Regions from separate parts of the Vibrio sp. YIC-376 genome, predicted to be linked through region 2. Evidence: riboswitches for the same ligand, from Rfam matches in the RefSeq annotation. Region 2 holds a riboswitch; the other holds the start of a gene.
What was found. Region 2 has a riboswitch for lysine ahead of lysC (lysine-sensitive aspartokinase 3). Riboswitches for the same ligand answer to the same signal wherever they lie in the genome.

Region 1: another riboswitch for lysine. It lies ahead of tet(35) (tetracycline efflux Na+/H+ antiporter family transporter Tet(35)); the one in region 2 lies ahead of lysC (lysine-sensitive aspartokinase 3).

Annotation. Positions count from the first base shown of each region.
Region 1 is NZ_JBBWFK010000001.1:126,300-141,516, forward strand. Features, by position in the region: gene mnmA (tRNA 2-thiouridine(34) synthase MnmA) at 1-915, opposite strand, end outside; gene WJM94_RS00590 (hypothetical protein) at 1,106-1,375, shown strand; gene WJM94_RS00595 (inosine/guanosine kinase) at 1,492-2,796, shown strand; gene WJM94_RS00600 (H-NS family histone-like protein) at 2,922-3,329, opposite strand; lysine riboswitch at 3,912-4,092, shown strand; gene tet(35) (tetracycline efflux Na+/H+ antiporter family transporter Tet(35)) at 4,202-5,803, shown strand; gene WJM94_RS00610 (hypothetical protein) at 5,924-6,547, opposite strand; gene WJM94_RS00615 (sigma-54 interaction domain-containing protein) at 6,725-7,678, opposite strand; His leader region at 8,043-8,179, shown strand; gene hisG (ATP phosphoribosyltransferase) at 8,232-9,128, shown strand; gene hisD (histidinol dehydrogenase) at 9,134-10,426, shown strand; gene hisC (histidinol-phosphate transaminase) at 10,442-11,482, shown strand; gene hisB (bifunctional histidinol-phosphatase/imidazoleglycerol-phosphate dehydratase HisB) at 11,558-12,631, shown strand; gene hisH (imidazole glycerol phosphate synthase subunit HisH) at 12,666-13,280, shown strand; gene hisA (1-(5-phosphoribosyl)-5-[(5-phosphoribosylamino)methylideneamino]imidazole-4-carboxamide isomerase) at 13,293-14,030, shown strand; gene hisF (imidazole glycerol phosphate synthase subunit HisF) at 14,012-14,785, shown strand; gene hisIE (bifunctional phosphoribosyl-AMP cyclohydrolase/phosphoribosyl-ATP diphosphatase HisIE) at 14,782-15,217, shown strand, end outside.
Region 2 is NZ_JBBWFK010000012.1:82,429-97,645, reverse strand. Features, by position in the region: gene metH (methionine synthase) at 1-1,231, shown strand, start outside; gene lysC (lysine-sensitive aspartokinase 3) at 1,301-2,653, opposite strand; lysine riboswitch at 2,755-2,933, opposite strand; gene WJM94_RS19615 (pyridoxal-phosphate-dependent aminotransferase family protein) at 3,161-4,282, shown strand; gene WJM94_RS19610 (PglL family O-oligosaccharyltransferase) at 4,339-6,117, opposite strand; gene uvrA (excinuclease ABC subunit UvrA) at 6,185-9,007, opposite strand; gene galU (UTP--glucose-1-phosphate uridylyltransferase GalU) at 9,156-10,028, opposite strand; gene WJM94_RS19595 (LuxR C-terminal-related transcriptional regulator) at 10,197-10,841, opposite strand; gene WJM94_RS19590 (single-stranded DNA-binding protein) at 11,119-11,640, shown strand; gene csrD (RNase E specificity factor CsrD) at 11,881-13,890, shown strand; gene WJM94_RS19580 (MSHA biogenesis protein MshI) at 13,912-15,217, shown strand, end outside.

The sequences.
Region 1 (15,217 bases), on a different contig from region 2:
CCAGTGAAGTTGTGATGCAAGTAATCCTTCGGATTTCAGCATCGGGTGATCTTTACCTTGTACGGCAATCAATACGTTACGCTCAAGATCCTTTTCGCCGACGAACCATGGATCTTCATTACCGCCGCCACCTTTACGGCCACCAATATGCAGACCTTTACGCTGACCAAGCGTGTGATACATCAGACCTTGGTGTTGGCCAATAACTTCACCTTCTGGTGTTTCGATGTTGCCAGGCTGAGCTGGCAGGTAACGTCCCAGGAAGTCAGTAAATTTGCGCTCTCCGATAAAGCAGATGCCAGTAGAGTCTTTCTTCTTCGCTGTGATTAAGCCTTGCTCTTCCGCGATACGGCGTACTTCAGGTTTCTCCAAATCACCTACCGGGAATAGGCTACGGGCAACTTGTTCGTGGCTAAGTGTATATAAGAAATAACTTTGGTCTTTGTTGCTGTCCAGACCACGAAGCATCTGCGGTTTCTCCTGTTTTTCACCAGGTAAAGAGCTTTCAGGAAAAGAACGACGCACGTAGTGACCCATCGCGATGTAATCTGCATCTAGCACTTCGTCAGCGAATTCAAGAAACGCTTTAAACTTAATTTCTTTGTTACAAAGAATGTCTGGGTTAGGCGTACGACCTGCCTTGTACTCAGCAAGGAAGTACTCAAACACGTTGTCCCAGTACTCTGCAGCAAAGTTTATGGTGTGTAGGTGGATGCCAAGCTTGTCACATACTGCCTGAGCATCGGCTAAATCTTCTGCTGCTGTGCAATATTCTTCGTTGTCATCTTCTTCCCAGTTCTTCATGAACAGGCCTTCTACTTGGTAGCCTTGTTGTTTCAGAAGATACGCAGAAACAGATGAATCAACGCCGCCGGACATACCGACGATGACTTTCTTTTGGCTGTTATCAGACATTACTAAACACCACTTAAATAAACGGGACGCAGATTCTAACAGAAACCACTGACCGGTGACAGATCCGAGACGGAAATCACAATTCGTTTTTGCTACATTTTTCTGCACCAACAACACTAATTCGTAATTTCACAAGTATAGACGGGATATATATGGCATAGTTGCCAAAAATCCAAGAGGTAATATTAAGATGACTGACGAAAACCAATTCATGCAAGAAGCTGAGTTAATTGAGATTGTTGAAAATCAACTGGAAGACGGGAATCCGTTAAAAGTTAAAGAAACACTCATGCGTTTAATGATGACTGGTACGCCACGTGATGAAGCGGTTGCGATGATGGCTTGCGCAATGTCGATTGAAGTGTTCGACGTCATGAAAAATGAGGGTGAATTTAATCTTAAGCGTTATAGCGAGCACCTTAATCAGTTGCCAGATCTAAGCTTTATGGAAGGTGAATGATCCCCAGTAAATAAAAAAGAGAAGAGCAAACGTTTGCTATAATTGCCTTTATTGCTGCGTGATTATTAGCGGTATAGAATCCGTTCTCTTTTTCATCCCTTACTCAGACTAACAATATGAAATTTCCTGGACAACGCAAATCCAAGCATTATTTTCCTGTTCATGCTCGTGACCCATTAGTGAGTCAAGCACAAGAAAGCAAGAAGATGACGCGTACTCACATCATTGGTATTGACCAAACTTTAGTGGATATTGAAGCAAAAGTTACATCGGATGTGATTGAAAAATACGGTTTGAGTAAAGGCCACTCATTGGTAATTGATGATGTTACGGCGGAAGCTTTATACCAGCATCTTAAAGAAGAGAACCTAATTACCAATGAGTACGCGGGTGGTACGATAGGCAATACGCTTCATAACTACTCCGTTCTTGCTGACGATCGTTCAACACTGCTTGGTGTGATGAGCCAGGAAATTAAGATTGGCAGTTACGGTTACCGCTACTTGTGTAACACATCAAGCCGCATGGACCTAAACTACCTCCAAGGCGTTAATGGTGCTATTGGTCGCTGTTTTGCGCTTATAACCGAAGAAGGTGAACGTACTTTCGCGATCAGCGAAGGTCAAATGAACCAACTTCATCCAGATAGTATTCCAGAAAAAATCTTCAAGAATGCTTCAGCGTTATTACTGACGTCTTACTTAGTACGATGCAAAGACGGTGACCCAATGCCTGCTGCAACGATGAAGGCGATTGAGTACGCGAAAAAGTATGACGTGCCAGTTGTTCTGACATTAGGTACTAAATTCGTAATTAAGGACGATCCAAAATATTGGCAAGAATTTATTCGTGAACACGTTTCTGTTGTTGCCATGAATGAAGATGAGGCAGAAGCACTGACAGGAGAGTCTGATCCTTTAGCTGCGTCTGACAAGACACTAGAATGGGCTGATTTAGTGCTTTGTACTGCTGGCCCTGTGGGCTTATTTATGGCCGGGTATACAGAAGATAGCGCGAAACGTGAAACGACTTTGCCATTGCTTCCTGGATCAATTGCAGAATTTAACCGTTACGAATTTAGCCGACCAGCACCAAAAAATGCATGTGAAACACCTATTAGAGTGTATTCTCATATTTCACCATATATGGGTGGTCCGGAAAAAATTAAGAATACGAATGGTGCGGGTGATGCTGCCTTGTCTGCTGTTCTTCATGATATGGCTGCAAATAAATACCATAAAGAAAATGTGCCTAATTCAAGTAAGCACAGTAATGAATATTTAACTTACTCTTCTTTCTCGCAAGTTTGTAAATATGCAAATAGAGCTAGTTACGAAGTACTAGTACAACACTCTCCGCGTTTGTCGCGTGGACTACCTGAACGAGAAGATAGTCTGGAAGAGGCATATTGGGAACGCTAATTTAGTATAAATTTACAGTTCTTTTACAAATGTAAAAATGGCGCATTAGGAAATGCGCCATTTTTTATTTAATACAAACAAAAAGGCTCCCTAGGGAGCCTCTTATTTTTACTATAGAACGCAAATTAGATTAGGAAATCATCCAGTGATTTACCTGCATCAAGATGCTCTTGGATAGCAGAAGGCGTACGACCTTGGCCTGTCCAAGTTTTTTCTTGACCATTTGGATCAATGTACTTGTATTTAGCAGGGCGAGGTGCGCGCTTAGATTTTGCCTTAGTCTTAGTTTCGCCTGATAGCGCATTAATAAGAGCCTCAACGTCGATACCGTCTTGTGCAATTTTTTCTGCGATTTCAGCTAATTTAGCTTCTTGCTCAGCTTGTGCTGCGCGTTCTGCCTCTTCCGTTTCCTTGCGCTCTGTCACTACAGTAGTCAGTTTATCTAGAGCTTCTTCCAATTGTTCTAGAGTCAGCTCACGAGAAAATGCACGAAGGCTACGGATATTTAGAAGTGTTTTAGTCAGCTCTGACATAACGATTCCTATTAATAGGTTAATGTGTATGGCACCTCTTATCGTTACGATCAAATAATGCCATTCTACAAATAAAGCGGTAAGTCCTTATATTTAACTTTATCTTTTCCTTATGTGCAAATACTAAATCGTGATTTCGATTAATTTTGTCTAATTTTTTATAAGAAAGGAATATTATCGAGATATAAAAGTTATTAGATGGAAGTTCAATCATGCTCAAAATATTTTAATTGCCTTTATTGTGAATTCGCTTTTATAAGTCACAGGGCGTCTCAATCCGGTCAAAGAGATAAAGTCGTGTGTAGTTTTCGATGTCACATTTGTTTTATTTATCAATAGAAGTCAAATAATGATACTGCTCGAGTAATAATAAGGTTTCATAAAAAGTGCAATGATAGTGGTTGCAGTTGCATATTAATGGCATTTAGTGGTGAAACTAAACCGCTCGCTTTACAGTGGAATATAAGTTTAATTTAGTTTGATGTGTTGCATTGGTTCTCATCATAAGTACAATAGCGCCACCTGATGCAATATCACAGATAAATTGTTGCCATTATGTATATTTAGTGGTCAATTGTTTGTTATTGCCGTAGAGGCGCAGTCTCGAAGAGTAGCTATTATTGGGGTGATGCCAATGAATAATAGTGGAAGGCGAAGATTGCCGAAGCGAGTAATCCATCAATATTACTTGCTGGGGTTGTATCCGAAAGGAACAACACTGCCATAGTATATTTACATTAAACTATGGAGCGCTACTGTAGGGTTGGGTGGAGTGTTCGCTTCCCTGTCGCTAAGTTCAACATGAGTTCGTTTTTTAAAAGACGTGGCTTATCTGCAGTAGATCTCTAGCCAAACTTTGGTTTTTGAAGATCATGAATTTAATAGATTTTTCTAGTTCTCCTGTTTCACTGTTGCCACCGCTTGTCGCTTTGACTCTGGCGATTTTGACACGACGTGTATTAATTTCTCTTGGTGTAGGTATCGTACTGGGTGCGGTTCTACTGAATAGCTGGTCGGTCGTTGATACTGCGAGCTATGTTGGTACCCAAGTGTCTTCTGTCTTCGTTGAAGATGGCGGTCTTAACACTTGGAATATGAGTATAGTTGGCTTCCTTATCTTATTGGGAATGACAACCGCATTGTTGACGCTGTCTGGTGGTACACGCGCATTCGCAGAATGGGCGCAGTCTCGAGTTAAAAGTAAGCGCGGTTCTAAACTTCTCGCAGCCTTTTTAGGTGTATTCATTTTTGTCGACGATTACTTTAACAGCCTTGCTGTTGGCGCGATTTCTCGCCCAGTGACCGATAGATTCTATGTATCTCGCGCGAAATTAGCGTACATCCTGGACTCAACTGCGGCTCCAATGTGTGTGATTATGCCAGCATCGAGCTGGGGTGCTTACATCATTACCATTATTGGTGGCATTTTAGTTTCGCACGGTATTACCGAGTACTCTGCTCTAGGTGCATACATTCGATTGATTCCTATGAACTTCTATGCGGTATTTGCACTACTTATGGTATTTGCAGTCGCATGGTTCGGTTTAGACATCGGTAAGATGCGTGAACACGAGATCTTGGCATCACAAGGTCGAGGGTTTGATAAAGACCAAGAGAACGACTCGCCAGAAGCTCATGAAATTAACGAGGAGCTTGATATCCGCGAGAGCGATAAAGGTCACGTTTCTGATTTGATCTTGCCTATCGTAACGCTAATTGTGGCAACTATTGCTTCTATGCTTTACACCGGTGGTCAGGCCTTGGCTGCTGATGGTAAAGAGTTTGCTCTACTAGGCGCATTTGAGAATACCGATGTTGGTATGTCCCTGATTTACGGTAGCTTGCTTGGTCTGGCGGTTGGTTTATTTACTGTGCTTAAGCAGGGTATTCCAATGAGCGAGATCATCCGTACACTTTGGATTGGCGCAAAATCAATGCTCGGTGCAATTCTTATCCTTGTATTTGCCTGGACTATTGGCTCTGTTATCGGTGATATGAAAACGGGCTCTTACCTATCAACGTTGGCACAGGGTAATATCGACCCACACTGGCTGCCTGTTATTCTGTTCTTGTTGTCTGGTTTAATGGCATTCTCAACAGGTACGTCTTGGGGTACTTTCGGTATCATGCTGCCAATTGCTGGTGATATGGCAGGAGCGACTGATGTAGCACTTATGCTACCAATGCTAAGCGCTGTTTTGGCAGGTGCGGTATTTGGCGACCACTGTTCACCAATTTCAGATACCACTATTTTGTCGTCGACTGGCGCACGTTGTAACCACATTGATCATGTTTCAACTCAGTTACCGTATGCTTTATGTGTGGCACTAGTTTCTTGCGTAGGCTTTGTCGTACTGGGTTTGACAACGTCTATCGCAATTTCGTTCACAGCGGCAACATTAACCTTCGTAATTCTATGTGTGGTACTTTCGTGGCTATCTAAATCTAAGATGGCGGCGTACCAAAACGTATAGAGAAATCGAGTTAATTAAAAAAGAGGAAGCTCCGCTAGAAATAGCGGAGCTTTTTTTGAAACGCGATTTAGGTGAGGGGGGCAATCGCGTTTTTTGGGGTTAACTATTAAATGAAATAAATTAGACCTCCGGCTCACTCGGTGGGAAATATGGTGTTGGACAATCGTCAGGTGATGAAGGTAGGATTTGAACTTCATCGTTATTGTTCATACCATCTAACAGGGTTTTAATATAATCGATCTCAGATTCGTCAGACCCTTGCCATGCAACAATCGCATTCGCGATAATTTCTTGCACAGGTACCCATTCACCACCATACCAAAGCGTGGTTGTAGGACTTAAGCCTGAATCGGTTGGACGATGACGAGTGTTAAAGATAAACGCCAGTAGTTGCTGCGCTAACTGTTCTTTATGCTCGTTAAGGTCCGCGTTGCCATTGTTATCAGCACTATCTGTCATACTCGATAACAAACATTTACCAGACGGGTCAGTGACTTGGAAGTAGTAAAGCCCTGCTGGTAGTGCAGCAGCTGTTCTTGGAGCATGCGGCCCAGGACCTCCATCTAAAAAGACTTCTAATTTAGATTCGTAGCGAACGTTCTCATTAACGACTGCGCCCCATGGATCTGTCGTAAAGATTGCTCCACTTAGATTTGCTAACGCAGGTACTGAAAAGATGAAAGCTAGTGAAGATATCACAAGAGTAGCTGTTCGAATCTTGGATAATAGCCTGTGAATATTCATTTTTTCTGCTCCTGTGTCATTGTCGCTAATGACTAATGAACACAGGAGCAAAGAGTATGCCTATTTTAACTTGTTGATTTCTAAAGGGCTGAAATTGAAATTATCAGGCTTAAATTTTAACTAAATGATATTTTTAGAATTTGATGTTACACAGTGTTACGTTACAGCTGTACAGTGTTAAACGCTCAAATTGTATTTCTTAATCAGGCGATATAGCGTCGTTCTGGATATACCAAGGTCTCGCGCTGCAGCACTCATGTTATGTTTATTTTCTTCAATGGCTTGCAATAGATAGTCGAGGTCAATTTGATCCGCAGATGGGAGTAGCTGCCTTTCGTTACAATCAAGCCCAAGATCATCAACGAGTAATGTGTTGTTTTCGCACATGACGATTGCTCGCTGGATGACATTGCGTAATTCACGGACGTTCCCTGGCCAGCGATGTTTTAAGAGCATTTCTTCGACTTCTTCAGACATATTATTGACCTGACCACTAGATAGGTTTCTCAAGAAATGCTCTGACAGCATGAGAATATCCTGTCCTCTTTTTCTTAATGGAGGGATCGTGAGAGGTAATATGTTAAGTCGGTAAAATAAGTCTTCTCGAAACTCACCTTGTACTACTTCGCTTTTTAAATCTACGTGACTTGCGGCTATGACACGGCAATCTACATCGATAAACTTATCGGCACCGACTTTGTGTATCTGCTTACTTTCTAAGAAGTGCAATAGGTGGATTTGCAGATCAGGAGGCATGTCTCCTATTTCATCCAGAAACAATGTGCCTTTGTGAGCTTTTTGAATAAAGCCAATTCGATCAGAAATAGCACCGGTAAATGCCCCTTTCTCATGGCCAAATAATTCAGATGCGATCAGTCCGCTAGGAATAGCACCACAGTTTACCTCGACAAAAGGCCACTGACTTCGCTTAGACAATTGATGAATAAGTCGCGCGCACAATCCTTTACCCACTCCGGTTTCCCCTTGAATGAGCACTTCCGCATCACATCGAGCGTATTTTTTTATGGCGTTACGAAGCTCTTGGATACAGGCGCTATTGCCGATCAATGGATATAGGTCAGCATTACTGAGATCCACAGCTTGTTTAGCACTACTGTTATGCAGTTTCATCATTTTTCACTATTTTTGCCCCAATAAAATAATAGTTTTTAATTAGTTGGCTCATGGCCGAGTGAGTGTCTTTTTATTGAGAAAGGTGTTAATTACGAATAGTGAAATTTACTAACCATTTGTTTAACAAGAATTTTGATTTGTGCACGATTTTTGCTAAGAGATCTGTTGTATAGCTACATTTTTCATTGAAATAGTGGGCGCTAGATAAAAATAAAAATACATTTAAATCAAATGATTAACAAAAAAAATCATAATTAGTTAAATTTAGTATTGAAAAAAATAGAATCCTTAGTTAGTGTGGTCATCAACAAAACAACGAAATAGAGTTTTAAATAAGTATGCGCAATTTTGTAATGAACATTCATCATCACCATCACCCAGTCTAGTCTTTCGGGAGATGTGCGCATACCCGGGAGACAGAAAACTCCCGGCGGTTAAAATCAAAGTATTTCAGATTTAAAACCCTCGGGAGAAAATATCTTCCGAGGGTTTTTTCGTTTTTGGCTTAAAAAATAATTTAGATTTCAATATCTTGTACAGGGACAAAGCAATGCAAACACAACGCTTAAGAATCGCAATTCAGAAAAAAGGTCGTCTTAGCAAAGAGAGCCAGGCTCTACTTAAACAATGCGGCGTTAAATTTAATCTAATGGGTGAGCGTCTTGTGGTTCACTCTGAAAATATGCCAATCGATTTGCTGCTAGTCCGTGATGACGACATCCCTGGACTTGTTATGGATGGTGTTGTGGATCTTGGCTTTATCGGTGAAAACGAATTGGAAGAAGTACGTCTAGACCGTAAAGCTAAAGGCGAACCATATGCATTTGTACAACTTCGTCGTCTAGATTTTGGTGGTTGTCGTTTGTCTATTGCTATCGACAAAGACGCAGAATACAAAGGCCCACAAGATTTAGCTGGCAAACGCATTGCTACTACTTACCCACACTTACTTAAAGCTTACATGGACGCTGCCGGCGTACCATTCTCTACTTGTATGCTGACAGGTTCGGTAGAAGTTGCCCCTCGAGCTGGTCTGGCCGATGCGATTGCAGACTTAGTTTCAACTGGCGCGACGCTAGAAGCTAACGGACTTAAAGAAGCTGAAGTTATTTTCCAATCTAAAGCGACACTGATTCAACGCACTGGTGAATTTGACGCCGACAAGACCGCACTGATTGAAAGACTACTTACTCGTATGCAAGGCGTGCAGCAAGCAAAAGAGTCTAAATACATCATGTTACACGCACCTGCAGAAAAGCTTGAGCAAATTAAATCGTTACTGCCAGGTGCAGAAGATCCAACCGTATTACCACTATCTGCAGACAAATCAAAAATGGCTGTTCACTTGGTAAGTTCTGAAAACCTTTTCTGGGAAACAATGGAACAACTGAAAGAGCTGGGTGCAAGCTCTATTCTAGTACTACCAATTGAAAAAATGATGGAGTAAGAGCGATGAGAACAGTCGTTTGGCAATCACTGAGTGAAAATCAACAAGATTCGATTTTAGAGCGCCCAGCTATCACTGAAGGTGCGAATATAACCGCTGCCGTTGCTGAGGTTATCGCGAAAGTACGTAGCGAAGGTGATGCCGCGCTTATCGAGCTAACAGAGAAGTTTGACCGAGTAACACCGGATTCAATTCGAGTTTCGGCAAAAGAAATTGATGCAGCTTCAGCACGTCTATCTGAAAACATGAAAAACGCGCTTGAGCAAGCTTATGCAAATATCGCTAAGTTTCACAAAGCGCAGAAGCCACAGCCTATTAAAGTCGAGACGCAGCCAGGTGTAATGTGTGAGCAAGTCACACGTCCAATCCAAAAAGTGGGCTTATACATTCCTGGTGGTAGCGCTCCATTACCATCGACTGTTCTGATGCTTGGTGTCCCTGCAAAAATAGCGGGTTGTCGCAAAGTGGTATTGTGTTCTCCACCGCCGATTGCTGATGAAATCCTCTACGTAGCGAAACTTTGTGGTATTGATGAAGTTTATAACGTTGGTGGTGGTCAAGCTGTTGCTGCGATGGCTTATGGTACAGAGACGGTTTCTAAAGTTGATAAGATTTTTGGCCCAGGTAATGCGTACGTTACTGAAGCAAAACGTCAAGTGAGTAATGATTTCCGTGGTGCAGCGATTGACATGCCAGCTGGCCCGTCTGAAGTACTGGTGCTTGCCGATGAAACCGCTGATCCTGACTTTATTGCAGCCGATCTACTTAGCCAAGCGGAACACGGTCCTGATTCACAAGTGGTACTAGTAACGCCTTCACCAGTCGTTGCAGATCAAGTGACGGACGCGGTACAACGTCAATTGAAGGAGCTTTCTCGCGCAAGCATCGCAGAAAAAGCACTGGCATCAAGTTTGATTATTATCGCTGAATCGTTAACACAAGCGGTTTCAATCTCGAACTTTTACGGCCCTGAGCACTTGATTGTGCAAACAAAGAATCCGCGAGAGTTGTTACCACTTCTTGATAACGCAGGCTCTATTTTCTTGGGTGACTGGTCACCTGAGTCTGCTGGTGACTATGCTTCAGGTACAAACCACGTGCTTCCGACTTACGGATACACTCGCACGTATTCAAGCCTTGGCTTGGCCGACTTCTCTAAACGAATGACAGTTCAGGAGTTGTCTGCAGAAGGCCTTAAGAATCTGGCTCCAACGGTTGTAACCATGGCTGAAGCGGAAGGTTTAGACGCGCACAAACGTGCAGTTACGATCCGTGTAGAAAAACTGGCAGCTAAGTAAGAAGGAAATATTGAGATGGAAAAGCTAGCGCGTAAACAAGTCCAGGAACTAACTCCTTATTTATCTGCTCGTCGTATTGGTGGTACAGGTGATGTATGGCTGAATGCTAATGAATCACCATTTAACAATGAATATAAAACGGATTTCGCTCGTCTTAACCGTTACAGTGAGTGTCAGCCAAAAGAGTTAATTGCAGCCTATGCGGCTTATGCTGGTGTCAAACCTGAACAAACGCTTACCTCGCGTGGTGCCGATGAAGGAATTGAGCTACTCGTACGTGCGTTCTGCGAACCGGGTAAAGATGCCATTCTTTACTGTCCGCCAACCTACGGTATGTATGCTATCAGTGCAGAAACGTTTGGTGTTGAGCGCAAGACAGTACCTCTGACTTCAGACTGGCAACTTGATCTCGCTGGAATTGAAGCCAACCTTGATAACGTAAAACTTGTGTTTGTTTGTTCACCAAACAATCCTACGGGTAACTTGGTCAAGCGAGAAGACATCCTTTCACTGCTTGAAATGACTAAAGATCGCGCGATTGTCGTGATGGACGAAGCCTACATTGATTTTTGTCCAGAAGCTTCAACGGTTGATCTGTTAGAGCAATATCCTAACTTAGCGATTCTTCGCACGTTATCAAAAGCATTTGCGCTGGCTGGTCTGCGTTGTGGATTTACGCTTGCGAATGAAGAGCTGATTAATGTACTTCTTAAGGTTATCGCACCATACCCAGTGCCGGTGCCAGTTGCAGAGATTGCAATTCAAGCATTATCAGAAGCAGGCTTAGCTCGTGCAAAGTATCAGGTGCTTGACCTCAATGCGAACCGTGCCTACTTACAAGTTGGATTATCAATGATTCCGGGTGTTGAGGTGAACGAAGGGTGGGGGAACTACCTGCTTGTTAAGTTCCCTGATGGTGATGCCCTGTTTAAAGGCGCATGGGATACAGGAATTATTTTACGTAACTCACCAATTGAAAACTGTGTACGAATCAGTGTCGGTAATCGCGAAGAATGCGAAAAGACACTTGGATTTATTCGAAACTACTATTCGTAAAGCTGTAAAGCCATAAAGTTACCTTGCTCTCACGATCGAGTGGGAGCCAAACAAGATAGCAATAAGGATGTTCTAGTGAGCAAACAACAAAAAATCCTTTTTATTGACCGTGACGGCACACTGATTGTTGAGCCTCCGATTGATTTCCAAGTAGACCGTCTAGATAAGTTGAAACTAGAGCCATACGTGATCCCAAGTCTATTAACACTACAGGATGCGGGTTACCGTTTAGTGATGGTAACCAACCAAGATGGTTTGGGTACGGATAGTTACCCGCAAAAAGACTTTGACGAGCCACACAACATGATGATGGAGATTTTCGAATCTCAAGGTGTGAAGTTTGATGATGTTCTGATTTGTCCTCACTTTGACGATGAAAACTGTTCTTGCCGTAAGCCTAAGCTGGGCATGGTGAAAAAGTACCTTCAGGGTGGCAAAGTGGACTTCCAGAATTCCGTTGTGATCGGTGACCGTCCAACGGATCTTCAGCTTGCTGAAAATATGGCGATTCGCGGTATTCAATATAATCCAGAGACCATGGGATGGAAGCAAATCGTAAAAGATCTCACAGTGAAGGCCCGTGTTGCACAAGTCATTCGTACTACCAAAGAAACGGACATCAAGGTTGCGGTTAACCTGGATGAGCAAGGTGGCAATGAAATCTCGACAGGGATGGGATTCTTTGATCATATGCTTGATCAAATCGCAACCCACGGTGGTTTCCAGCTTGTATGTAAGGTAGAAGGCGATCTTCACATTGATGATCACCACACCGTCGAAGATACTGCGTTGGCGCTTGGACAGGCACTGAAAGAAGCGCTAGGCGATAAACGCGGTATTGGTCGCTTTGGTTTTAGCTTGCCGATGGATGAGTGTCTTGCACAATGTGCGCTGGATTTATCTGGCCGCCCATATTTGAAGTTCGACGCGCAATTTAGCCGTGATCAAGTCGGCGATTTGTCGACTGAGATGGTTGTACACTTCTTCCGTTCGTTAACTGATACTTTGGCTTGTACGCTACACCTTTCTTCTGCGGGTGATAACGATCACCACATCATTGAAAGCCTGTTTAAAGCGTTTGGCCGTACTTTACGTCAGGCTATAAAAGTTGAAGGTAACGAGTTGCCAAGTAGTAAAGGCGTTCTTTAAGGTCATTCCTTAAAGTAGATAGGAGAAGAGTACAGTGACAGAACAGAAAGTTGTGATTATTGATACTGGCTGTGCCAACGTTTCTTCGGTGAAATTTGCCATCGAGCGTCTTGGTTACAAGGTTACAATTTCAAAAGACCCTCAAGTAGTATTATCGGCGGATAAGCTTTTCTTGCCAGGCGTGGGCACGGCAAGTGAAGCGATGAAAAACCTTGAAGAGCGTGATCTGATTGGTTTGGTTAAGCAAGTAGAGAAGCCGCTGCTGGGCATCTGTCTTGGCATGCAACTACTGGGTAAAGTTTCTCAGGAAAAAGGCCAGAAAGCCGACGAGTTGGTCGAGTGTTTAGGCCTTTGTGACGGTGAAGTGAAATTGCTTCAAACCGGCGATTTACCACTGCCTCATATGGGGTGGAATACCGTTTCAGCAAAAGCGGGTCATCCACTATTTAAAGGCATCGAAGAGGGCGAGTATTTCTACTTTGTACACAGCTTTGCGATGCCAGTGGGTGATTACACTATTGCAGAGTGCGATTACGGTAATCCATTTACAGCGGCTGTCCAGAGTGGTAACTACTACGGAGTACAGTTCCACCCAGAGCGTTCTTCAAAAGCGGGCGCGAAGCTTATTCAAAACTTCTTAGAATTATAAAAGGGATTTAGTGTGATTATTCCAGCTCTTGATTTAATTGAAGGACAGGTGGTTCGCCTTTACCAAGGCGATTACGGACAAGTAACCGAATACAAAGTTGACCCGGCAGAGCAGTTCAACTTGTACCATCAGGCAGGTGCAGATTGGCTGCACTTAGTGGATTTAACTGGCGCGAAAGATACGTCAGCTCGTCAGCTTGACCTGATTGCAAAACTACTGGCAAGTACGCCAGCTAATATCCAGATTGGCGGTGGCGTTCGTGTTGAACAGGACGTTATAGATTTACTTGAAGCTGGCGCTCAGCGTGTCGTAGTCGGCTCGACGGCAGTTAAACAACCAGAGCTAGTAAAAGGCTGGATGGAAAAATACGGCGCAGAGAAAATTGTTCTGGCACTGGATATCAACATTGATCAGGATGGTACACGTAAAGTGGCAATTTCTGGTTGGCAGGAAGATTCAGGCGTCACGATTGAAGCTTTGATCGACGATTATCTTACGGTTGGCCTAAAGCACGTTCTTTGCACGGACATTTCCCGTGACGGAACACTAGAAGGCTCCAATGTTGAGTTGTACGTGGATCTTTGCAAACAGTACCCTCAGGTTCAATTTCAATCTTCGGGTGGCATCGGATCACTGGCCGATATTGAAGCCCTTAAAGGAAGCGGTGTAGCCGGCGTTATCGTAGGTCGTGCGTTGCTAGATGGTAAATTCACAGCAGAGGAGGCATTTGCATGTTGGCAAAGCGAATAATTCCATGTCTTGATGTCCGTGACGGTCAGGTGGTTAAGGGCGTTCAGTTTCGTAACCATGAAATCATTGGTGACATTGTTCCTCTGGCAAAGCGTTACGCGGAAGAAGGCGCAGATGAACTGGTGTTTTACGATATCACTGCATCCAGCGATGGTCGTGTGGTTGATAAAAGCTGGGTGAAGCGCGTAGCTGAAGTCATCGACATTCCTTTCTGTGTCGCTGGTGGCATTAAATCTGCAGAAGATGCTGCACGTATATTGGAATTCGGTGCGGATAAAGTTTCTATTAACTCGCCAGCGTTGGCGGATCCCCAACTAATTACGGATCTGGCAGATAAGTTTGGTGTTCAATGTATCGTAGTGGGTATCGACTCATACTATGACAAGGACACAGGTAAATATCAGGTTTACCAGTTTACGGGTGATGAGGCTCGTACTAAAGCGACGCAATGGGAAACTCGTGATTGGGTACAAGAAGTGCAAAAACGCGGTGCTGGTGAAATCGTATTGAACATGATGAACCAGGATGGCGTCCGAAACGGTTACGACATTGATCAGCTCAACATGGTACGCGAAGTGTGTAAGGTGCCTCTGATTGCTTCTGGCGGTGCGGGTGCGATGGAGCACTTCGCAGAGGCTTACCAAAAAGCGAATGTTGACGGTGCTTTAGCTGCGTCAGTATTCCACAAGCAAGTCATCAATATTGGCGAGTTGAAAAAGTATTTAAAACAGCAAGGTATAGAGGTACGAGTATGAGTTTTGCAGCCGCCGAAGTAAGTTCGCTACAAGAGCGAATCAACTGGGAGAAGGTGGATGGTCTGGTACCTGCTATCGTTCAGGATTTCCAGTCTAGCCAAGTCTTGATGATGGGTTACATGAACCAAGATGCACTGGCGAAAACAGGTGAAACCGGTCAAGTCACGTTTTTCTCTCGCACTAAAGAGCGTTTGTGGACCAAAGGAGAAACCTCTGGCAACGTTCTTCAACTAGTGAACATCTCACTGGATTGTGACAATGATACTTTGTTGGTAAAGGTCAATCCGATTGGGCCAACGTGCCACACAGGCACCACAACATGCTGGGATGGCGATCCGCAAGAAGAGTCACAAATGGTGTGGCTTCATCAACTTGAGCAGCTACTGGCTGCCCGCAAGAACGCCGACCCAGAGTCCTCTTATACTGCCAGTC
Region 2 (15,217 bases):
TGTGGCTAAAGAGATGGAGCGCCTTGATTTTAATCTTCCGCTTCTGATCGGTGGCGCTACAACTTCGAAAGCGCATACCGCAGTTAAAATCGAACAGAATTATAAACACCCGGTGGTTTACGTTAACAACGCATCACGAGCGGTAGGTGTTTGTACTTCCCTGTTGTCTGATGAACGTCGTCCTGCTTTTGTAGAAAAGTTGAATGAAGATTATGAGCGCGTACGTGATCAGCACAATCGTAAGAAGCCCAGAACCAAGCCAGTCACTCTTGAGGAAGCTCGTGCCAATAAAGTAGCCATCGATTGGGATACGTATACTCCTCCTGTTCCAAAGCAGCCGGGGATTCATATCTTTGATGATTTTGATGTCGCGACTTTACGTAAGTACATCGACTGGACGCCATTCTTTATGACCTGGTCACTGGTTGGTAAATATCCAACGATTTTCCAGCATGAAGAAGTTGGTGAAGAGGCGCAACGTTTGTTCCATGATGCGAATGAGCTACTTGACCGTGTCGAGCGTGAAGGTTTGATGCAAGCGCGTGGCATGTGTGGTCTGTTCCCTGCCGCGAGTGTGGGTGATGACATTGAAGTGTACACTGATGAATCGCGTACCGAAGTCGCGAAAGTTCTGCGTAACCTGCGTCAGCAGACGGAGAAACCAAAAGGCTTTAACTACTGCCTATCAGATTACGTCGCACCAAAAGAGTCAGGTAAGCATGACTGGGTTGGCGCGTTTGCGGTAACTGGTGGTATTGGTGAGCGTGAACTGGCTGACGAGTATAAGGCTAAGGGTGATGATTACAACGCGATTATGATCCAGGCTGTAGCGGATCGTTTGGCTGAAGCGTTTGCGGAATATCTGCATCAACGTGTACGTAAAGAAATCTGGGGTTATGCTGAGGATGAGAATTTATCCAACGACGACCTCATTCGTGAAAAATACCAAGGTATTCGACCTGCACCAGGCTACCCGGCATGTCCAGAGCATACTGAAAAAGGGCCACTATGGGAGCTTCTAAACGTAGAAGAGAATATTGGTATGTCGCTCACTTCTAGTTATGCGATGTATCCAGGCGCTTCCGTTTCTGGTTGGTATTTTTCTCACCCAGACTCTCGTTACTTTGCGATCGCACAGATTCAGGAAGATCAGCTCGAAAGCTATGCTCAGCGTAAAGGCTGGGATAGGCTAGAAGCAGAAAAATGGTTAGGTCCGAACATTAACGGCTAATCCATCGAAAAGAGAAAGGGCTGCCTACTGGGCAGCCCTTTGTTTTTCTGTATGTCGATAAAATCGTAATTATCGTTCAAACAACTCTGCGTGCAGCTTTTGAATCGCTTGTTGAGATTCTGATTTGTGCAGAAGGAAACACAAGTTATGTGGGCTAGCACCGTAGCAAATCATACGTAGGTTAAAATCTTCCAGCGTGCCGAAGACTTGCTTCGCATAGCCTTTACTGCCACTCATGTTGTTACCGATGAGTGCAACTAAACATAGGTCGTGTTCAACTTCTACTTTACACAGCTCTTCCAGTTCTTCTCTAACTGCTTGAGGCAATTTCGGCGCGCCACCTGAAGTATCAGTTTGGTCCAGGGTTAATGACACACTGATCTCTGACGTGGTAATCAGGTCAACCGAAATTTTGTGTTTAGCCAGAATTTCGAACACTTTTGCCAGAAAGCCGTATGCGTGGAACATGTTTGCACTGCGCAGAGTTACCATAGTTTGGTTGCAACGCAACGCTAGAGCACGGTAAAGCGGCGAGCTTTCTACTTTATGGCGTATCCATGTGCCACCCGCTTCTGGATCTTTTGAAGATCCCACAAAGACAGGGATATCATGACGCAGGGCTGGAACCAGTGTAGAAGGGTGGAGGATCTTCGCACCAAAGTTCGCCATTTCTGACGCTTCACTAAAGCTGATTTCAGGAATTGGAGACGCTTTCGGCGCAATACGCGGATCGGTAGTATAGATACCAGGGACATCTGTCCAAATCTCTAGGCCAGAAGCCTTAACACCTTCAGCGATAAGTGCCGCACTGTAGTCACTACCACCACGACCTAATGTGGTTGTATTGCCTTCCTCATCAGAGCCGATAAAGCCCTGAGTTACAACGACCGACTGTTGACATACCGGAACGAGTTTCTCTTGAGCGAGCTGGTAGATAGCCTCGACATCAGGTTCTGCTCGACCGAAGTTATTATCGGTTCTCAGCACTTCACGGATGTCGAAACGCACCGCATTAATGCCTCGTTCTCTCATAAGCTGAGCCAGAATATGGGTAGACATCAGTTCACCACATGCTACCAAATGGTCAGTCAGCTTAGTACTTGCTTGAATTGACGCAGCTTCGGCAAGGCTGGTTACGGTATCCAGAATAGCGTATACCTCTGCAGTTGCTTCAGCTGCATCTCTTAACTGATTTAGGATGGCATCATGAATTTCTGCTAACTTTTGTAGCAACTCGGCACGCTGCTCCTGATCCTGAACACCATTGGCAAGTTCTACCAGTAGATTGGTTACACCAGAGCAAGCGCTGCTAACGACAAGACGAGTATTTGGATTGTTTTCTATAATGGCGGCACAACGGCTCATTGCCTCGAAATTGGCAACACTGGTTCCACCGAATTTTGCTACGTTAAGTGCGCTCACTGCGTTCTCCCACGACTTCCTAAAAAAAATATATATCTGATATTTAGTGAGGAAAGGAAAAGAGCAAAAAGAGAGGTATTTGATATGTACTTGAAATATGTACCCTCAGAAGCTCTTCATCAGACAGTGCTGATGACAGTTGATGGGACTCAACCCAAGTCAACCGACAAGCCAAAACCTGCAATTTTGACTTACCTCGGCACTACTCCCCCTCAATAATTTGTTTTGGAATTGCGGTTCCACAAATCATCTACCTGGGTAGTGCTCCTCTTCCACATAAAGCTCAAACATTGAACGGTTTTGAGGCCCTAATGTCAATCAATATTTCAGCTAATCTTATATTTTTTATTAACGAATTTGTGATAGTGGTTTGAACTCAATACTTACGGCTAATTGCCGAGTAGTACAAAATCCATTAGTGTGAGTTCTCTGATTCCCGAGACTTAATCCAAATTCTAAAAATAATCGACCTTGCTCGGGTGAAATAACGTCAAACAAGGAGCTGTCATGCCGATCCAAAGTTTTATTCCTCCTCATCGTATCCTAATGGGACCTGGTCCATCAGATATTTATCCTCAAGTACTACAAGCCTTGAGCCGCCCAACGGTTGGTCACCTGGACCCACTATTTATCGCCATGATGGATGAGCTGAAACAGCTGCTGAAATACGCATTTCAGACAGAAAATGACTTTACTATCGCGGTTTCTGCACCAGGTAGTGCGGGGATGGAAGCGTGCTTCGTCAACCTGATTGAAAAAGGTGACAAAGTTATCGTATGCCGAAATGGTGTTTTTGGTGAACGTATGCGTGAAAACGTAGTTCGTGCTGGTGGTGAAGTTGTGGTAGTCGACGATGAGTGGGGAACGCCAGTTTCTGTCGATAAAGTTGAGCAAGCACTGCAACAACACCCAGACACCAAAATTTTAGCTTTCGTTCACGCAGAAACCTCAACTGGTGCCGTCAGTGACGCTCAAGCTCTGGGTAAATTGGCTAAACAGTACAACGCGTTATCCATTGTTGATGCGGTTACGTCATTAGGCGGTGTGCCTCTAAAAGTCGATGAGTGGCAATTGGATGCTGTGTACTCAGGCAGTCAAAAATGTTTGTCTTGTGTACCTGGCTTGTCACCAGTAACGTTTTCACAGGCTGCGATTGATAGAATTCAATCAAGAACGACGCCTGTGCAAAGCTGGTTCCTCGACCAGAGCTTAGTGTTAGGTTACTGGAGTGGAGAAGGGAAGCGCAGTTATCACCATACCGCGCCGGTTAATAGCCTGTATGCTTTGCATGAAGCATTATTGGTTCTGAAAAGTGAAGGTCTGGAAAATGCCTGGGCTCGTCACCAACTCATGCATGAAAAACTAAAAGAAGGCCTACAAAAACTTGGTTTTGAGTTTGTCGTTGAAGAAGCCTACCGCCTGCCTCAATTGAACGCGATTTATGTACCAAAAGGTATTGATGAAGCGAAAGTTCGCGCGCATCTTTTAGAAACGTATAACCTGGAAATTGGAGCTGGACTTGGCGCATTGGCTGGAAAGGCGTGGCGTATCGGTTTAATGGGGTACGGTGCTCGTCCTGAAAATGTCGCACTCTGTTTGAAAGCGCTGGAAGAATCACTGACCGAGTAGTGCCGTCTGAAAATAAAGTAAAATAGCGAAGGATATCCTTCGCTATTTTTGTTTAGTTATTCTGCAGCTGACAGCGTAGGTGAAGCGGATTGTGCTCTTGATGGCGGCTGATAATTCACTTGAGTAAAATCTACCCGAGGGAATAAGAACTGCGCTTCAGCACGGATTTGCTCAGCTTTACTGCTGTCATCTAATCCCTGATACGCAAGGATCAAATTGTTATAGAAAGCAGGACGCGGCTTGTCTTTAATAATTTTCAGCGACCAGTCGATATAAGGCTGAATTAAGCTCGGATCCTGTTTGTGTAAGCCTATATTCAGGAAAGTGCTATATACATCCCAGTCAAATCTGTCTTTCCACATCACAGGGTTACTAACTTGATTAAGAATGTCCGGGTCGCTTGGGCGCGTTGTTTCAAATTTCGTCAGTATGTAGTTGGTATGTAAAGCACTCACCATGTAGAACGTAAACACAGCAGGCAGAACTAAACTAAATATACGCAGCAAGCTTTTCGTAATTTTCGTAAAACCTACTTGGCGATAACGCGCTACTCGCTGATCTATCCAATAAAGCAGAATGATAAAGATCACCCAGTGAACTAAAGAGTGATAAAAAGGATACTCAAGCTGAGAATGCAAAACTATAGGGATAAACAAAGCCAGTAACGCTAAACGCGTTCCTCGCTTCGACTGATAGATTCTGCGCAGCACTAATGTCATGGCTAAAAAGATACCCAAAACAGGTAAGAGCCCACCTTCGACGCCCCAATACAGCAGCTCATTGTGAGGGTGATCCATTGCGGGTAATCCAGCAGGATATTTTTCATTTAACGCATGTTGACGAGCCGTATAGAGCATGTATTCGGACTCAAACTTTCCATATCCATATCCCGTGAATGGCTTTTCAATCACCATATCTAAGGTCTGAGGGAAAGTGTAAGCGCGAGGCGACGCCATATTCACTTTCTCGGCCGCTAAGCCATTACCATCAGGAAAAGCAATGAACATGACCACGACAGAGAGCAGCAAGCCTGTCGCCAGAGAAATAACCCAGTGAGTAAAGCGTCTTCTGGTGTTGTAGCGGTACATGTATGGGATCACCAACAGTACTGCAAACAGAGAAGCCAGCCAGCCTGTGCGTGAAGCAAGAGCTACGATTAAAGGCAAAGTTAATACAGGTACGGCATAGAGCAAGTAAATGTCACTGAGTTTTCGATGGTATTTATATGGCTGACGTGCCAATAAATAACTGGCAATCACAAGCCCTGTCGCGAGGAAACTTGCCATAACATTGGGTTGCTGGAATATGCCATAAGGTCGATTGGCAATTGTGTTGTAACCGAAAGGGTTGCCTGGCTTCAGGTACAGGTATTGAATTAGGCCGAAAATAGCTTCGATCACCACCGCTAACACAATAAACCACAGGATCCGTTGACGGTGCTTATTACTAAAATGGAATTGCTGCAGGACAACGAAAAACAGCAAGCCACTCCAAAGCCCAATGAGTTTGTTAGCGGCCAAGCTACCATTCGCATTTGGATAAAATACCGGTACAGTCATGATGACGACGCTGATAAACAGCCCGATGGTTAATTTGGAGTACCTTAACGCTTGATTACGCGCGATCTGATAGCAACCAATACCGAGCGCAAAGCTGAAAGCAATCCACGTTGTCGCATTGAATGACAGGGCTAACCCTGACCCGCCTGGGTTAGGCATAAAAAAGTGCATTGCCAGAACAAACAGTACAGCCAACGCGATAAGAAACTTGCGATTGAGAGGTACCTGAACTTTTTCCGGTGAAAGTTTAGTTCCACTTACATGTATAGTAGCCATAGACATTGCTTTGTTTTGAATGAAAAAAGACCAGCAATGGCTGGTCTTGGTACTTTACCTGTTTTTTTTACTTCAACATAGGACTAAGGAAGCGTGCTGTGTGCGATCCTTCGATCTGGGACACATCTTCAGGTGTGCCTTGCGCGATTATTTCACCTCCGCCTTGTCCGCCTTCCGGACCCAAGTCGATAACCCAGTCTGCTGTTTTTATGACATCCAGGTTGTGTTCGATGACGACAACCGTATTACCGTGATCTCGTAGACGATGTAAGACCGTCAGTAGTTGTTGAATATCATGGAAGTGCAGACCAGTGGTTGGCTCATCCAGAATGTAGAGCGTTTTACCCGTATCGCGCTTTGACAGCTCTCTTGCTAATTTCACACGCTGCGCTTCACCCCCGGACAGGGTTGTCGCGGCCTGTCCAAGACGAATGTAAGACAAACCCACATCCATTAATGTTTGTAATTTACGAGCAATGGCAGGTACAGGTTCAAAGAACTCGCGTGCGTCTTCCACCGTCATTTCCAGTACTTCATCAATGGTTTTGCCTTTGTAACGTACTTCTAATGTCTCACGGTTATAACGCTTTCCTTTACACACATCACATGGAACATAAACATCGGGTAAGAAATGCATTTCAACTTTAATTACACCATCGCCCTGACACGCTTCACAGCGACCGCCACGCACGTTGAAACTGAAACGTCCCGGTTTGTAACCGCGTGAACGCGATTCCTGTGTGCCAGAAAACAATTCACGGATCGGCGTAAAGATACCTGTGTAGGTTGCAGGATTAGAACGAGGTGTTCTGCCGATTGGACTTTGATCGATGTCGATGACTTTATCAAAGTGCTCTAAGCCTTTGATCGACTTGTAAGGCGATGGGTTCGCGGTTGTGGCACCATTCAGTTGGGTATGAGCGATCTTAAAGAAGGTATCGTTTATAAGGGTCGACTTACCCGAGCCAGAAACACCGGTAATGCAACTAAACAGGCCAACCGGCACTGACAAGTTAACGTTTTTAAGGTTGTTACCCGTTGCACCGATAAGCTCGACGGTTTTCTTTGGATCGCGAGGTGTACGTTCTTCTGGCACTGCTATCTCTTTGACACCACTTAAGTACTGACCCGTCAGAGAATTAGGGTTAGCAATGATCTCTGCCATTGTACCTTCTGCTACAACGTTACCACCGTGTACACCAGCGCCTGGACCAATATCAATCACATGGTCTGCACAACGGATGGCATCTTCATCATGTTCGACGACCAACACGGTATTACCCAAATCACGCAGGTGAGTCAGCGTTTTCAGCAGGCGTTCATTATCACGCTGGTGGAGTCCAATAGACGGTTCATCAAGCACATACATCACCCCAACCAGGCCTGCACCAATTTGACTTGCTAGACGAATACGCTGTGCCTCACCACCAGACAGTGTTTCAGCACTGCGGGATAAGTTAAGGTAATTCAGGCCGACATTGACTAAGAACTGCAGTCGGTCATTGATTTCTTTCATCACCTTTTCTGCAATTTGTGCACGCTGACCTTCCAGTTTTAGTGTTTCAAAGAAAGCTAGGGCATCGGCAATGCTCAGCTCTACAATTTCAGGTAAGGTGGTGTCAGCGATAAACACATTACGTGCTTCGAGACGCAGACGCGTACCTCCGCAACTTGAGCAGGACTTGGTTGAAATATATTTAGCGAGCTCTTCACGAACAGAGTTTGATTCAGTATCACGATAGCGACGCTCAAGCGTGTTCAGTATGCCTTCAAATGGGTGGCGTTTAACCCGGATATCACCACGATCATTGATGTACTTAAATTCAACTTCCGTACGGCCAGATCCTTTTAATATGACCTCTTGCATCTTCTTTGGCAGAGAATTAAACGGAGCATGAAGATCAAAATCGTAGTGATCAGCCAATGAGGTGAGCATTTGGAAATAGTAATAATTTTTTTGATCCCAACCACGAATCGCACCTTGTGCCAGACTCAGTGAATCATCCTGAATGACTCGGCTTGGATCAAAATATTGCTGTACGCCGAGTCCGTCACAAGTACCACATGCACCGGCCGGGTTATTGAATGAGAACAGCCTAGGCTCCAGCTCTTGCATACTGTAGCCACATTGAGGACAAGCAAAGTTCGCCGAGAAGATAATTTCTTCGCCGTCACCGTTCATCGGAGCCACAACAGCAATACCACCAGAAAGCTCCAGTGTTGTCTCGAACGATTCCGCTAATCGCTGCTGCAGATCCGGACGAACTTTAAAACGATCGACAACAACTTCGATCGTATGTTTTTTGTGTAATTCTAGTGTTGGTGGATCAGAAAGATCGCAGGTTTCACCGTCAATACGAGCACGGATAAAGCCTTGAGCAGCAAGATTTTCTAAGGTCTTTACGTGTTCGCCTTTACGCTCCTTAACGATGGGTGCCAGCAGCATCATCTTACTGCCTTCTGGCAATTCCAGAACTTTGTCCACCATCTGGCTTATCGTCTGAGCGGCAAGAGGAGCGTGGTGAGTTGGGCAGCGAGGTTCGCCGACGCGGGCGTAAAGCAGACGCAGGTAGTCGTAGACTTCAGTAATCGTCCCTACCGTTGAGCGAGGGTTATGAGACGTCGATTTCTGTTCGATAGATATCGCTGGGGATAAACCCTCAATATGATCGACATCGGGCTTTTCCATAAGAGACAAAAACTGACGCGCGTAAGCGGAAAGAGACTCAACATAGCGTCGTTGGCCTTCTGCATACAAGGTGTCGAAAGCGAGAGAAGACTTACCAGACCCACTTAATCCAGTAATGACCGTCAGTTTATCGCGAGGGATGGTTAGGTTAATGTTTTTAAGGTTATGGGTTCGGGCACCGCGAACTTCTATTTTATCCATCGTTTTTGCTCTATGTATAACCAAGTTCGGCAAGTATTACATAGTGTGAGAAATGTGCAAAGAAATACTGGACAAAAAAACAGTAAGCAAAAGCCCGGCTTGTGACCGGGCTTTATATAGTTAAGACTAATCAATAAGTTTGAAAAGTTTATACTTCTTTTTTAGTCACGTGCTTACTTAGTGCAGACTTTTTCTCATCTTTGAGGTATAGGTTTTCGAAACAGTAATTCGTTGCTTCGATGTAACCTTCTACGCTACCGCAGTCAAAACGTTTGCCTTTAAATTTGTACGCTAGTACGCAACCAGCTTTTGCTTGCTTCAACAAGGCGTCGGTAATTTGGATCTCGCCACCTTTACCCGGCTCTGTGTTTTCGATTAATTCAAAAATATCTGGAGTAAGAATGTAGCGACCAATGATTGCTAGATTGCTTGGTGCTGTCCCTGGATCAGGTTTTTCGACCATGTCATCAACACGGTAGATGTCGTCCTTGATCATTTCGCCAGAAATCACGCCGTATTTATGGGTTTCTTCTTCAGGGACTTCTTGTACTGCCACGATTGAACAGCGGAACTGCTTGAACAGAGCGACCATTTGAGCCAGCACACCGTCGCCTTCACTCACACAAAGGTCGTCAGCCAAAACCACTGCAAATGGTTCGTCACCGACCAGTTCACGGCCAGTCAGAATAGCGTGTCCAAGTCCTTTCATTTCTCGTTGACGAATGTAAGTAAAGTTCGCTGATTCAATGATTTCACGAATGTCTATTAGGAGCTCTTCTTTGTTAGTGCCGCTGATTTGGTGTTCCAGTTCGTAGTTCTTGTCAAAGTGATCCATGATTGAGTGTTTGCCACGCCCCGTCACAATACACATGCCATTCATTCCGGCCTGAATTGCCTCTTCAACGCCGTACTCAATCAAAGGTTTATTCACAACTGGCATCATCTCTTTTGGCATTGACTTGGTCGCAGGTAGGAAGCGCGTACCATAGCCCGCAGCAGGGAACAGACATTTTTTTATCATTGGAGGAATTTCCTTTCTCGTCAGTATCATCAAGAATTTGCACATCACTTTAACACGAGAGGTATGTATGAATCATGATTAAAGTAGGAAAAAGTGTGAGCTGAAGGGTAGAAAAAGGCTGAGCCACTAGGAAGGAGTGGCATTTGAGGTGCATTACGTTCAGATGAATTAAGACATCAAATTCTGATCGGCCCACGCAATGGCTTGCACGCGGTTCTTCACGGAAAGCTTTTTGAATATTTGGTACAGATGCGACTTAATCGTAAATTCGCTGACAAACAACTCCTCTGCCATTTGGCTGTTCGATGCTCCATTTTGAAGGCAGCGCAACACTTGCAGTTCACGAATGGTAAGATCAACGGTGGCAGGAGCGGTATGAGTATTGATGACATTACGGTAGTAGTGCAAAAGCTGGCTAGACACATTTCGTGGCAACCAGTTTTGTCCGTTGATAATACCTTTGAGTCCTTCACCAACTTGTTTTAGCGAATCCTCAGCATAAAACACGCCTTTGAGTTGGCCGAAAGAGAGCAGCTCATCTGTGGTAAGGCGCTTAGGGACGTTAAAAATAACGGTCTCAAAGTTTTTCCACACCAAGGGTAAATTCTTAATGGATTGAACAAGAGACTTATGTTCAATGAAATCAATAATTAGAATCTTATTGCGATGTTCGGGCATGGCCTCCATTAAAGCATCCGTTGAGATCACGGGAATACTCATCTCGATGTACTTTTCCAGCGCGGCTACCTTCTGGGCTGCGTTATCTTCCATGCTAATCAGAAATAGCTTGCGGGTGTAGGCTGACTTTCTCACTAGGTCAAATCTCCCTATGTTCAGTGAATGCGGTAAATTGGCATTAAAGGCGTGTTAGAGCTATATGTTTGGTGAATAAATGCGTTCAGATTCAAAGGAAGCGCTATTTTGTCTGCAACACGAATCAAAATTGCTACACAGGGAAGTTGAATAGATATTTTGTGTTCTAGACAGGGGCTTTATAGAACACAATGGTATTAGACTTTAATCAGATCATTAAAGCGTGCTATTCTAGTGCGCTAAAATTTTATATATCCAGAGTGAAACGGAGCAGATCATGGCCAGCCGTGGAATTAACAAAGTTATTTTGGTGGGGAATCTAGGTAACGACCCTGAAATTCGTTATATGCCGAACGGCGGTGCAGTAGCAAACATCACTATTGCGACCTCTGATTCATGGCGTGATAAAGCGACTGGCGAACAGCGCGAAAAAACTGAATGGCACCGAGTAGTGCTGTTTGGCAAGCTTGCTGAAGTAGCTGGTGAGTACCTGCGCAAAGGTTCTCAGGTTTACATTGAAGGGCAGCTTCAAACCCGTAAATGGCAAAATCAGCAGGGTCAGGATCAGTACACTACCGAGGTTGTCGTTCAGGGCTTTAATGGCGTAATGCAAATGCTAGGTGGTCGAGCTCAAGGCGGTGCACCTGCGATGGGTGGTCAACAACAGCCTCAGCAAGGCGGTTGGGGTCAGCCTCAGCAACCTGCTCAGCCGCAATACAGCGCACCTAAGCAACAACAGGCTCCTCAGCAGCAGTACAATGAGCCACCAATGGATTTTGACGACGACATTCCGTTCTAATCCTGATTGCATGATGGACACCAAAAGGCCGCGAACATCGCGGCTTTTTTCGTTCTTAAATTTGATTTAAAAAGCTCGAGTTTCTTTATTTGTGGTCGATATCTAATACTTTAGTAGTGAAAGTAATGATGACATACTCGCGCTTCTCACAATCTGACTAATCGGATTGTTTCTTAAACACTGTTCAAGTATAAAGATTTCAATAAGGTATATAGTGAATAGAAAAGGAATTCAGCATTCATGAGGTATACCCCAACTCTTAAGTTAAGCACTCGGCTGGTGGCCTTTGTCACCATGATCGTCATATGCGCAATGTTTATCTTGTTTGTCGGCGCAACCCTTTCTTTTAAACGACTTGGGCAGGAATACCTTACCCATTATTTAGAAGGGATCGTTGAAGTTGTCGATAAGGAGATGGAAGATCCTGATGCGGCATACTCTATGCAGCGCTGGATGCCAAAGATGCTGCAGGCCAGCAACATTGTCGAAATGACATTAACGACCAATAATGCGGTCGTATATCGCTTTAAAGATACATCCCACAAAATGGAAGAATCCGTCTTGTTTGAGAAAGATTATCAACTTACTCACAATCAAGATTACGTTATCCATTTCAAAGCTATTCCTCCCTATCTGGGCTATAGCTACTCCATGCAAGCGCTGTGGTCTATTACGCTGGCCGTTATCCTGATCATTTTTTGCTTAATGCGCGGTGTGGCTTGGCTGAAGGAGCAGTTGGCTGGTTCAGAAATGCTCGAAGAGCGTGGCCGTATGATATTGGCTGGTCGCGTTGAACAGTACGCCAAGGGAGATGAATCTGAATGGCCTTACACTGCAAGTGAAGCTCTTGATGTGCTCATCGAAGAGTTGCAGGACGCGCGTCAGGAGCGCAGCCGGTTCGATACCTTCATTCGTACTCAAACATTCCTCGACAAGTTAACCGGCACGGCAAACCGAGTGCTATTTGACAGCAAATTGGAGTCCGCGTTGTTAGAAAGTGGCGCGCGAGGAGCGGTGTTACTTGTACGTATTCATGACTGGAAGTTGGCTAAAGAGGAGCTGGACAAGCAAGTTGCTGATGAGTTTATTGTCGAAGTTGGCAGCCTGTTATCTAATCTGGTTCAGCGCTATCCGGATGTGGTCTTTTCTCGTTATTACGATTCTGATTTTGCGCTGTTTTTACCTCAGCAAGATGCCAAAGGTGTGGCTAACCTCGCCTCGCAATGTATTCGTCAGATGGAGAAACTCTCGCCTCCAGAACCTTTGGATCCAGACAATTGGTGCCATATCGGTATCACCATGTTCAAAGAAGGCGAAAGGCATAGCCAGATTATTGATGAAGCGGAAACCGCATTGCGTAGTGCCCAGCTGCAAAACAACAACAATTGGAGCCGTTTTAAGAAATGGAATCACGATGAAGAGGTTCGGGGCAGCGTCAGGTGGCGTACCTTATTTGATTCGGTGTTAACCTCTGACAACGTGCTGATATATGCACAACCTGTGCGTGTAATTAGTGATATATCGAATAAGCAACCACTATACGAAGCGTTGACATGCAGGATTCGCGATCCAGAAAACGGGATAGTTAAAGCGTCACGGTTTATCTCTTCTGTTAGGCAGGTTGGTTATGAAGCCCAGATGGATAGAGCCGTTATCAATAAATTCTTAAGACATTACAAGGAGCATTTTGATAACAGCATTTGTTACGCTCTAAACTTGCATGTGCCCGCATTTTCTAGCCGGGAGTATTTCAAGTGGATACGCTATGAGCTGTTACAACTGACCCGTGAGCAAAGGAAGTGTCTCATTTTTGAGTTTGTGGAAGCACAATTTGTAAGACACTTAGACTTTATGCGGCCAGTCGCTAAAATGCTCACCGGTTTAGGGTGTCAGCTCATGATAGGGCAAGCTGGACGCACCATCGTTAGCAGCCATTATTTAAAAGAGGTGGATATTCGCTACCTTAAGCTTCACCGCAGCCTAGTCACAAAGATAGACCAGCGACATGAAAACCAACTGTTTGTCCGCAGTATGATGGGCGCAGCAGCAAGCAGCAAAACTCAAATTATAGCTGTGGGCATTGAGAATAGGCATGAGTTAAACACACTGCTTGAATTGGGTGTTTACGGCGGTCAAGGGCGCTATTTCTCAGCCGAGCGACAGTACCTTCCCCGTCCTCAGATGACGCAGGTTACTCAGTCAGAACCGCAAGTTAAGCCGGGGAGACGAAATCGCTGGCGGAAAAAATAAAATAAAACAAAGATAATATTCATGAATGTTAAAGCAGTATTTGACAAGTTTATGCGACCACCAAGCAGTGGTCGCACTTGCTTTTTGGTTATTCAGCCAGATGCAGTCTATTTATCCACAACAGTTAACAGTACCCGACCATCTAAGTTTGAAATTTCCGAATCAAATTGGGAGCGTGCGGTTGAGCAAGCATTAAGTGTAGCGGCAAGCGCTTATGATTCACTGACGGTAGTACTGTCTCACAACTATTACCAGATGTACCAAATCGACAAACCATCCATGCCTCGTCATGAATGGCAGGCGGCATTGCCATTTTTGTTGAAAGAGCTTATCTCGGAGCGTGCAATAGATATCATCGCAGATGCTGTTGAGCTTCCAAATTCCAATAAAGTTCAAGCTTATGTTTTATCAAGAAAAATACTTGATAAAATTGTGCTGCTTGCGAGTCGTGCTCAACTGCCGTTAGATGCTATTGTGCCTGAAGACGCTGTTTGGGAGCATACTGCTGGTGAGCTTGGTAACTTTCTATTGTTGCAGCGAAGCGTCCGAGGTCATTTCCGTATCAGTGCTTTTGTCGAACGTACGATTGCATTCCATCGCTCGATTCGTAGCGTGGCATCTCCACTCACCGGAGTTCCATCCAGTGAGCTACAAATGGACAGCTTGTCACTGGAGTTGCAACGTTCTATCGACTATCTGTCTTCACAATTACGCCATGTACAACTGCATCAACTGAAAGTGTGTTGTGATGAAGAAGATGAGCAAGAGTTAGTTCAGTCTCTGAATTACCGTTTGAGCACCAAAGTTTCTGCATTATTACCGGAAGAGCATGAGCTATCTGGGCATGTACTTGCCAACACTGCGGCAGCGTCAAGTGCTCTGAGAATCAATCTATATCCCGATTACTTAAAGCCGAAAAAAGAGTTACTGACCTTAAAAAACACCGTCATTTGTTGGGGGGTGTCAGCGGCTGCGATTCTGATGTCTTATGGTTATGTTACTTGGCAGAGCCAGGGCTTAGAAGATGAGATTGCCATTGTGAAAAGCAAGGGCAGTATCATGAAGTCTGAGTTAGAACGCTATCAGGTTAAGCTACGTAAATATCAGCCTGACACCAACAAATTAGCCGCCAAAGCACGTCTGGAGCGTGAAATAAAAGCCAAGCGTGATTCATTAAAAGCGGTAGGTAAGTACGATGATTCTCAGCGCATTGGATACTCTAGTGTGATGCGATCTCTGGCCAAATTAGGTAGTAACGAGATCTCTTTGTCTGAAATTCGGATTGGACACAATACATTAGACTTGCAAGGTTTAGCTAAAACGCCAA